Regions from separate parts of the Geodermatophilus sp. SYSU D01105 genome, predicted to be linked through region 3. Evidence: riboswitches for the same ligand, from Rfam matches in the RefSeq annotation. Region 3 holds a riboswitch; each other region holds the start of a gene.
What was found. Region 3 has a riboswitch for S-adenosylmethionine ahead of ACI79I_RS16160 (bifunctional o-acetylhomoserine/o-acetylserine sulfhydrylase). Riboswitches for the same ligand answer to the same signal wherever they lie in the genome.
Positions count from the first base shown of each region.

Region 1 (2,254 bases), on a different contig from region 3:
CGATGTTGAGCGACTTGGCGATGCCGGTGGGCTTCACCGGCTTCACGACGTCCCAGCCGTTGTCGAACGCGGTGGCGATCGGGTCGCAGCCGGCGGACTGGGCGCCGAAGATCGTCCACTCGGTGGCCTCGACGATCCCGGCGGCGGTGAGCTCGCGGAAGGCCTTGTCCACCTTGGTCAGCAGGGAGCCCGACGCCATCGGGATGACGACCTGCGCCGGGATCCGCCAGCCGAGCTGCTCGGCCAGCTCGTACCCCATCGTCTTGGAGCCCTCGGCGTAGTACGGCCGCACGTTCTGGTTGACGAACGCGGTGTCCTCGAACTCGTCGGTCTCGGCGAGCTCGCTGGTCAGCCGGTTGACGTCGTCGTAGGAGCCCTGGACGGCGACCAGCGTCTGCCCGTAGACGGCCGACTGCACGACCTTGCCCGGCTCCAGGTCGGCCGGGATGAACACGAACGAGGGCAGGCCGACGCGGGCGGCGTGCGCGGCGACGGAGTTGGCCAGGTTGCCGGTGGAGGCGGCGGCGATCTTCTTGTAGCCCAGCCCCTTGGCCGCGGTGGCGGCGAGGCTGACCACGCGGTCCTTGAACGAGTGCGTGGGGTTGGCCGAGTCGTCCTTGACCCACAGCCCGCCGGTGAGGCCGAGCTCGGCGGCCAGCCGGTCGGCGCGCACCAGCGGGGTCAGGCCCGGGTCCAGGCTGACGCGGTCGGCCGGGTCCTGGCCCACCGGCAGGAGGGCGACGTAGCGCCAGATGTTCTGCGGGCCGGCCTCGATCTGCTCGCGGGTGACGGCCTTGAGCAGGTCCTTGTCGTAGTCGACCTCCAGCGGGCCGAAGCACTCCGCGCAGGCGTGCTCGGCGATGAGGCCGAAGGTGGCACCGCAGTTGCGGCAGACCAGCCCGCGGGCCGGACACGGCGGGATCGGGCCGCCGGCGCTGGAGTCGGCCTGGACGGAACCGGGAGCGGTCAGGGTCATGCGACGACTACCTCCTCATCTTCCCCGCGGCGGGCCGTCGAGCCGCGCGGGACGGAATTGGCACCTCTCGCTGCGCGGACGCGCAGACGGCGGTTGCCGGGGCTTCGTCGGGCCGTGTCCCTCTGCCCCTCTGGATGAGTGGAACGCCTGCGACTGTACCCACGTGACCCGGGCCGCACCGGCCCGGCCACGATGTGGGCGTGGCAGCGCGCATCGTCTACACCGATCTCGACGGCACGATGGTCGGCCCGCGGGGCTCCTTCTGGCACACCGCCACCCGGGACCTGACCGCCGCCCCGGCCACCGCGCTGCTCGACCTGCACCGGGCCGGCGCTCTGTTGGTCCTGGTCAGCGGCCGCACGTACGAGCAGGTCGTGGAGGCGGCGCGGATCTTCGCGGCGGACGGCGCGATCGCCGAGCTCGGCTCGGTGGTCAGCTGGGACGTCGGCCGGGGGGTGCACCGGCTGACCGGGCAGCTGCCGGCCGAGTACGCCGGGCGGACCCCGATGGAGGTGATGGCCGAGCTCGGCATCGTCGAGGACCTGCTGGCCCGCCACCCCGGTCGCCTGGAGTGGCACGCGCCCTGGCACGCCACGCACGAGACCGACGCACTGCTGCGCGGACTGGTCGACCCGCTCGCCGTGGACGCCGACCTGGCCGACCGCGGCGCCGGCTGGCTCACGCTGAAGGACAACGGCGCCATCCCGACGACCTCCCGCATGACGCTGGACCCGGAGGCGCTGCCGCCGCGGGTCTACCACCTCATGCCGCGCGGGATCTCCAAGGGCGCGGCGATCGCCTGGGACCTCGAGCGCCGCGGTCTCACGCCCGACGACGCGGTGGCCATCGGCGACAGCGTGAGCGACCTGGAGATGGCCCCCGCGGTCGGCCGGCTCTGGGTGACCGCGAACGGGGCCACCGTCGAGGGCATGGCCGACCGGCTGGCCGCCGTCCCCAACGCGACCGTCACCGACGCCCCCATGGGCGAGGGCTGGGCCCAGGCCGTCCGCGCGAGCCTGTGAGGCGCGCCGACCGATGACCGGGGCGCGCCCGGCCGGTCTGGACTGCCATGGCCCCTCCGCACACCGCACCCCTGGAACCCCTCGTGGGGCACTGGCAGACGTCCGGCACGGTCCATGACGAGTCGGGCGCGGTCACCGGGACCGACACCGACCGCCGGCTCCCCGGCGGCTGCTGGATCGCCCACGAGGTCGACGTCGTCATCGGCGACGAGCACGTCCTCGTCCACGAGGTGATCGGCGGCAGGGACGCCGCGAC
Region 1 is NZ_JBJGYR010000003.1:83,747-86,000, forward strand. It holds gene thrC (threonine synthase) at 1-976, opposite strand, end outside; SAM riboswitch class I at 989-1,117, opposite strand; gene ACI79I_RS03365 (HAD family hydrolase) at 1,177-1,998, shown strand; gene ACI79I_RS03370 (hypothetical protein) at 2,046-2,254, shown strand, end outside.
Region 1: another riboswitch for S-adenosylmethionine. It lies ahead of thrC (threonine synthase); the one in region 3 lies ahead of ACI79I_RS16160 (bifunctional o-acetylhomoserine/o-acetylserine sulfhydrylase).

Region 2 (2,254 bases), on a different contig from region 3:
GGCCCGCGGCGCGGGCGGCGGCGTGCACCCGCTCGATCTGCGCCGCGGTGTCGGCCAGCGGCTCACCCCACAGGGCGAAGACGTCGGCCTCGGCCCCGCCGGCGGCGTAGGCGGCCTCCGACGAGCCGCCGAAGGAGACGTCGGGGCGGGGCTGCTGCACCGGGAAAACGTCGCTCACGAAGTCGGCGAACCGGTAGTGCTCGCCGTCCCAGTCGAACGGCTCGCCCGAGGTCCAGGCCTTCTTGACGATCCGGATGTACTCGCGGGTGCGGCCGTAGCGCTGGTCCTCGGTGAGGTGGTCGCCCTCGCGCTGCTGCTCGCGGTCGGTCCCCCCGGTGATGAAGTGCACCGTCAGCCGGCCGTCGCCGATCTGGTCGAGGGTGGCGAAGGTCTTCGCGGCGAAGGTCGGGTGGCTGACGTTGGGCCGGTGGGCCAGCAGCACCTGCAGCCGCTCGGTGTGGGAGAGCAGGTACGCGGCGGCGGCGGCCGGCTCGGGGGAGCCGGAGCCGTACGCGAACAGCACGCGGTCCCACCCCCAGTCCTCGTGCGCGCGGCCGAGTCGCAGCGTGAACTGCTTGTCGAAGCTCGGCCCGGAGCGCGGGGTGGTCTCGGATCCGTCGTTGGTGGCTGCGATGCCCAGGAACTCGATCGGCACGGGTGGTCCTCGGAGGGATGAGCGGCCGCGCGGGACGGCGGCCGGAGGGGGTGGACGGGGGCGCCGTCAGCGACAGCGGGCCGACCAGACGCGGCCCAGGTCCACGTGCACCCGACGGACCAGCCGCGGCGTGGCGGCGGTGAGGACGGGGAGGACGGGCACGGACATATCTCTACCATCCCGATCGGGTTTGACGGGAACAGGGGGTCGTGTCAGGCTCCTCGGCAGGTCATGAGCGCCAGCGACAAGCCCCGGCTCGCTGGCCGGCAACCCTTCCTCCGCGATGGGGTGCCCCGGGTGACGACCAGGCGGGTGCCGACCGGTCCCCGCAAGCGCGGACCCGCCGACCGGGTCCCCGAACCGAGGAGGCCCGCGTGACCGGCGCTGTCCTGTCCCGCCCCGCCGTCGTCCCCGCCGCGCCGGAGGGCCCGCTGCTGCCGGTGGTCGGCGCGGGCACCGCGGTGCCGCTCGTGCCGTCGGGGTGGGTCCGCTACGCCGACCTCGACACCGCGGCCAGCACGCCGGCGCTGACCGCGGTGGCCGGCCGGGTCGCCGAGGCGCTCCCCCTGTACGCGAGCGTGCACCGGGGCGCCGGGTACCTGTCGCAGGTCTCGACGGCGCTCTACGAGTCCGCGCGCGACACCGTCGCCGCGTTCGTCGGCGCCCGCCCCGACGACGTCTGCGTGCTGACGCGGAACACCACCGACTCGCTCAACCTGCTCGCCGGGTGCGTGCCACCGGGGGAGCGGGTGCTCGTCCTCGACTGCGAGCACCACGCCGACCTGCTGCCGTGGCAGCGCCGCGCGGCCACGACCGTCCTGCCGATCCGGGAGACGGTGACCGCCACCCTGCGGGCCCTGGCGGCCGAGCTCGCCGCCTCCCGGTACGCCCTGGTCGCGGTCACGGGCGCCTCCAACGTGACCGGGGAGGCGCTGCCGCTGGCCGACGTCGTCGCGCTGGCGCACGCCGCCGGCGCGCGGGTGGCCGTCGACGGCGCCCAGCTGGTGCCGCACCGCGGGTTCTCCCTCGCGGCCACCGGCGCGGACTACGTGGCGTTCTCGGGGCACAAGCTCTACGCGCCCTACGGCACCGGGGCCCTGGTCGGCCGCCGCGACTGGCTCGACGCCGCGCCGGCCCACCTGGCCGGCGGTGGGGCGGTGCAGGCGGTGACCGTGGCCGAGACCACCTGGGCCCCGGCGCCGCACCGGCACGAGGGCGGCTCGCCGAACGTGCTCGGCGCGGTGGCGCTGGCGGCCGCCTGCGACACGCTCGCCGCGCTGCCGGAGGGGGCCCTCGAGGCGCACGAGCGGGCCCTGCGCGCGCGGCTGGAGGCCGGCCTGGACGCGCTGCCCGGCGTGCGACGGCTGCGGATCTGGCCCGACTCGACCACGCCCACCGGCGTCGTGGGCTTCACCGTCGAGGGCGCCGACCCGGGGCTGGTGGCCGCCGTCCTGTCGGCCGAGCACGGCGTGGGCCTGCGGGACGGCCGGTTCTGCGCCCACCCGCTGCTCGACCGGCTCGGGATCCCCGAGGGGGCGCTGCGGGCCAGCGTCGGCGTGGCCACCACGGCGGCCGACGTCGACCGGCTGCTCGACGGCC
Region 2 is NZ_JBJGYR010000015.1:131,017-133,270, forward strand. It holds gene ACI79I_RS15750 (LLM class flavin-dependent oxidoreductase) at 1-655, opposite strand, end outside; SAM riboswitch class IV at 883-996, shown strand; gene ACI79I_RS15755 (aminotransferase class V-fold PLP-dependent enzyme) at 1,030-2,254, shown strand, end outside.
Region 2: another riboswitch for S-adenosylmethionine. It lies ahead of ACI79I_RS15755 (aminotransferase class V-fold PLP-dependent enzyme); the one in region 3 lies ahead of ACI79I_RS16160 (bifunctional o-acetylhomoserine/o-acetylserine sulfhydrylase).

Region 3 (2,254 bases):
CGCTCCATGCGCAGCGACAGGGTCTCGATGCCCTGGACCACGAGGAAGGCGTTGAACGGGGAGATGGCCGGGCCCAGGTCGCGCAGCAGCTGCACGCGCGCCTTGAGGGCGTAGGCCGGGGCGCCCAGGTCGGCGTAGACGACGCCGTGGTAGGTGGGGTCGGGCTCGGTGAAGCCGGGGAACCTGCCGTTCCGCCAGTCGAAGTTGCCCGAGTCGACGATGAGGCCGGCGATCGCGGTGCCGTGACCGCCCAGGTACTTGGTCGCCGAGTGCACGACGACGTCGGCGCCGAACTCGATCGGCCGGATCAGGTAGGGCGTGGCGATGGTGTTGTCGACGATCAGCGGGACGCCGTTGCGGTGGGCCACCTCCGCCACCGCGCTGATGTCGAGCACGTCGCCCTTCGGGTTGCCGATCGACTCGGCGTAGAAGGCCTTGGTGTTCTCCTGCACCAGCGACTGCCAGTTCTCCGGGTCGTCGGGGTCCTCGACGAAGGAGACGCTGACGCCCAGCTTGGGCAGCGAGTGGTGCAGCAGGTTGTACGTGCCGCCGTACAGGGAGGCGGAGGCGACGACGTGGCTGCCGGCCTCGGCGATGTTGAGGATCGCGAGGGTCTCGGCGGCCTGCCCGCTGGAGACGGCCAGCGCCGCGACGCCGCCCTCCAGCGAGGCGACGCGCTGCTCCAGCGCGTCCTGCGTCGGGTTCATGATCCGGGTGTAGATGTTGCCCATCTCGGCCAGCGCGAACAGGTCAGCGGCGTGCTGGGCGTCGCGGAACTGGTAGCTCGTCGTCGCGTAGATCGGCAGGGCGCGGGCGCCGGTCGTCGGGTCCGGGCTCGTACCGGCGTGGATCTGCCGGGTCTCGAAGCTCCAGCTCTGCGGGTCGGTCATGCGCCGGTCTCCTCTCGTCGGGAGACCCCGCGGCGCACGGGGATCTCCGTCCTTGCCGGACGGCGGGCGCCGACCGACCGGCTCTTCCCCTGGAGCACCTCGGACGGAGTCGAGGTTGCCGGGCAGCCAGCCAGGTGCTTCGCACTGCCTCTCGTGAGCCAGGCGTGATCCTAGGCAGGTGGCGCCGGCGGGGCACACGCCCCCCACCTGCGCCTGCGCCCGGCCGGGCCCGGGCCGCGAGGGCGGTCCCGCGGCGGTCCGGCAGGCTGGCGCCGTGCGCGCACTCGTCTTCGACAGCTTCGGCGGCCCGCTGACCGTGCGGGAGGTGCCCGTTCCCGACCCCGCCCCGGACGGCGTCGTCGTGCGGGTCGGTGCCAGCGGGATCTGCCGCAGCGACTGGCACGCCTGGCAGGGCCACGACCCCGACGTCGTCCTGCCGCACGTGCCCGGGCACGAGCTGGCCGGCACGGTGGCCGCGGTCGGTGCCGGCGTCCGCCGGTGGCGGGTGGGGGACCGGGTCACCGTGCCGTTCGTCAACGCCTGCGGCCGGTGCGCCCAGTGCGCCGCCGGGGACCACCAGGTCTGCCCGCGCCAGACCCAGCCCGGCTTCACCTCCTGGGGCTCGCTGGCCGAGCACGTCGCCCTGGACGCCGCCGACGTCAACCTGGTGGGCCTGCCCGAGGAGCTCGACGAGACGACCGCGGCGAGCCTGGGCTGCCGGTACGCCACCGCCTTCCGCGCGGTCGTGCAGGTCGCCGCGGTGCGCCCCGGCGAGTGGGTGGCCGTGCACGGCTGCGGCGGCGTGGGGCTCTCCGCGGTGCAGGTCGCCGCCGCCGCGGGTGCCCGCGTGGTCGCCGTCGACGTCTCCACGGGGGCCCGGGAGCTCGCGCGGCAGCTCGGCGCGGAGTCCACGGTGGGTGGCGGAGGGGACGTCGTCGCGGCGGTCGCGGAGCTGACCGGCGGCGGGGCGCACGTCTCCCTCGACGCGCTCGGCGCCGCGGTCACCTGCGAGAACTCCGTCCGGTGCCTGCGCCCGCGCGGCCGGCACGTGCAGGTCGGGCTGCTGCCACCGGCCCAGGGGAGGCCCGCGGTGCCGATGGATCGGGTGATCGCCCTGGAGCTGCAGCTGCTGGGCAGCCACGGCATGGCCGCGCACGCCTATCCCGGGCTGCTGGGCCTCATCGCCGCGGGCCGGCTGGCCCCGCAGCGGCTGGTCACCCGGGAGCTGTCCCTCGACGACGCCGCGGCGGCGCTGACCGAGGTGGGCCGCACCCCCGGCATCACGGTGGTGACGTCCTGGTGAGGCCGCGGCTCAGAGCACCTTGGACAGGAACGCCTGGCAGCGCGGGTGCTGCGGGTCGCTG
Region 3 is NZ_JBJGYR010000016.1:70,759-73,012, reverse strand. It holds gene ACI79I_RS16160 (bifunctional o-acetylhomoserine/o-acetylserine sulfhydrylase) at 1-890, opposite strand, end outside; SAM riboswitch class IV at 934-1,049, opposite strand; gene ACI79I_RS16155 (zinc-dependent alcohol dehydrogenase family protein) at 1,165-2,193, shown strand; gene ACI79I_RS16150 (amino acid ABC transporter ATP-binding protein) at 2,203-2,254, opposite strand, start outside.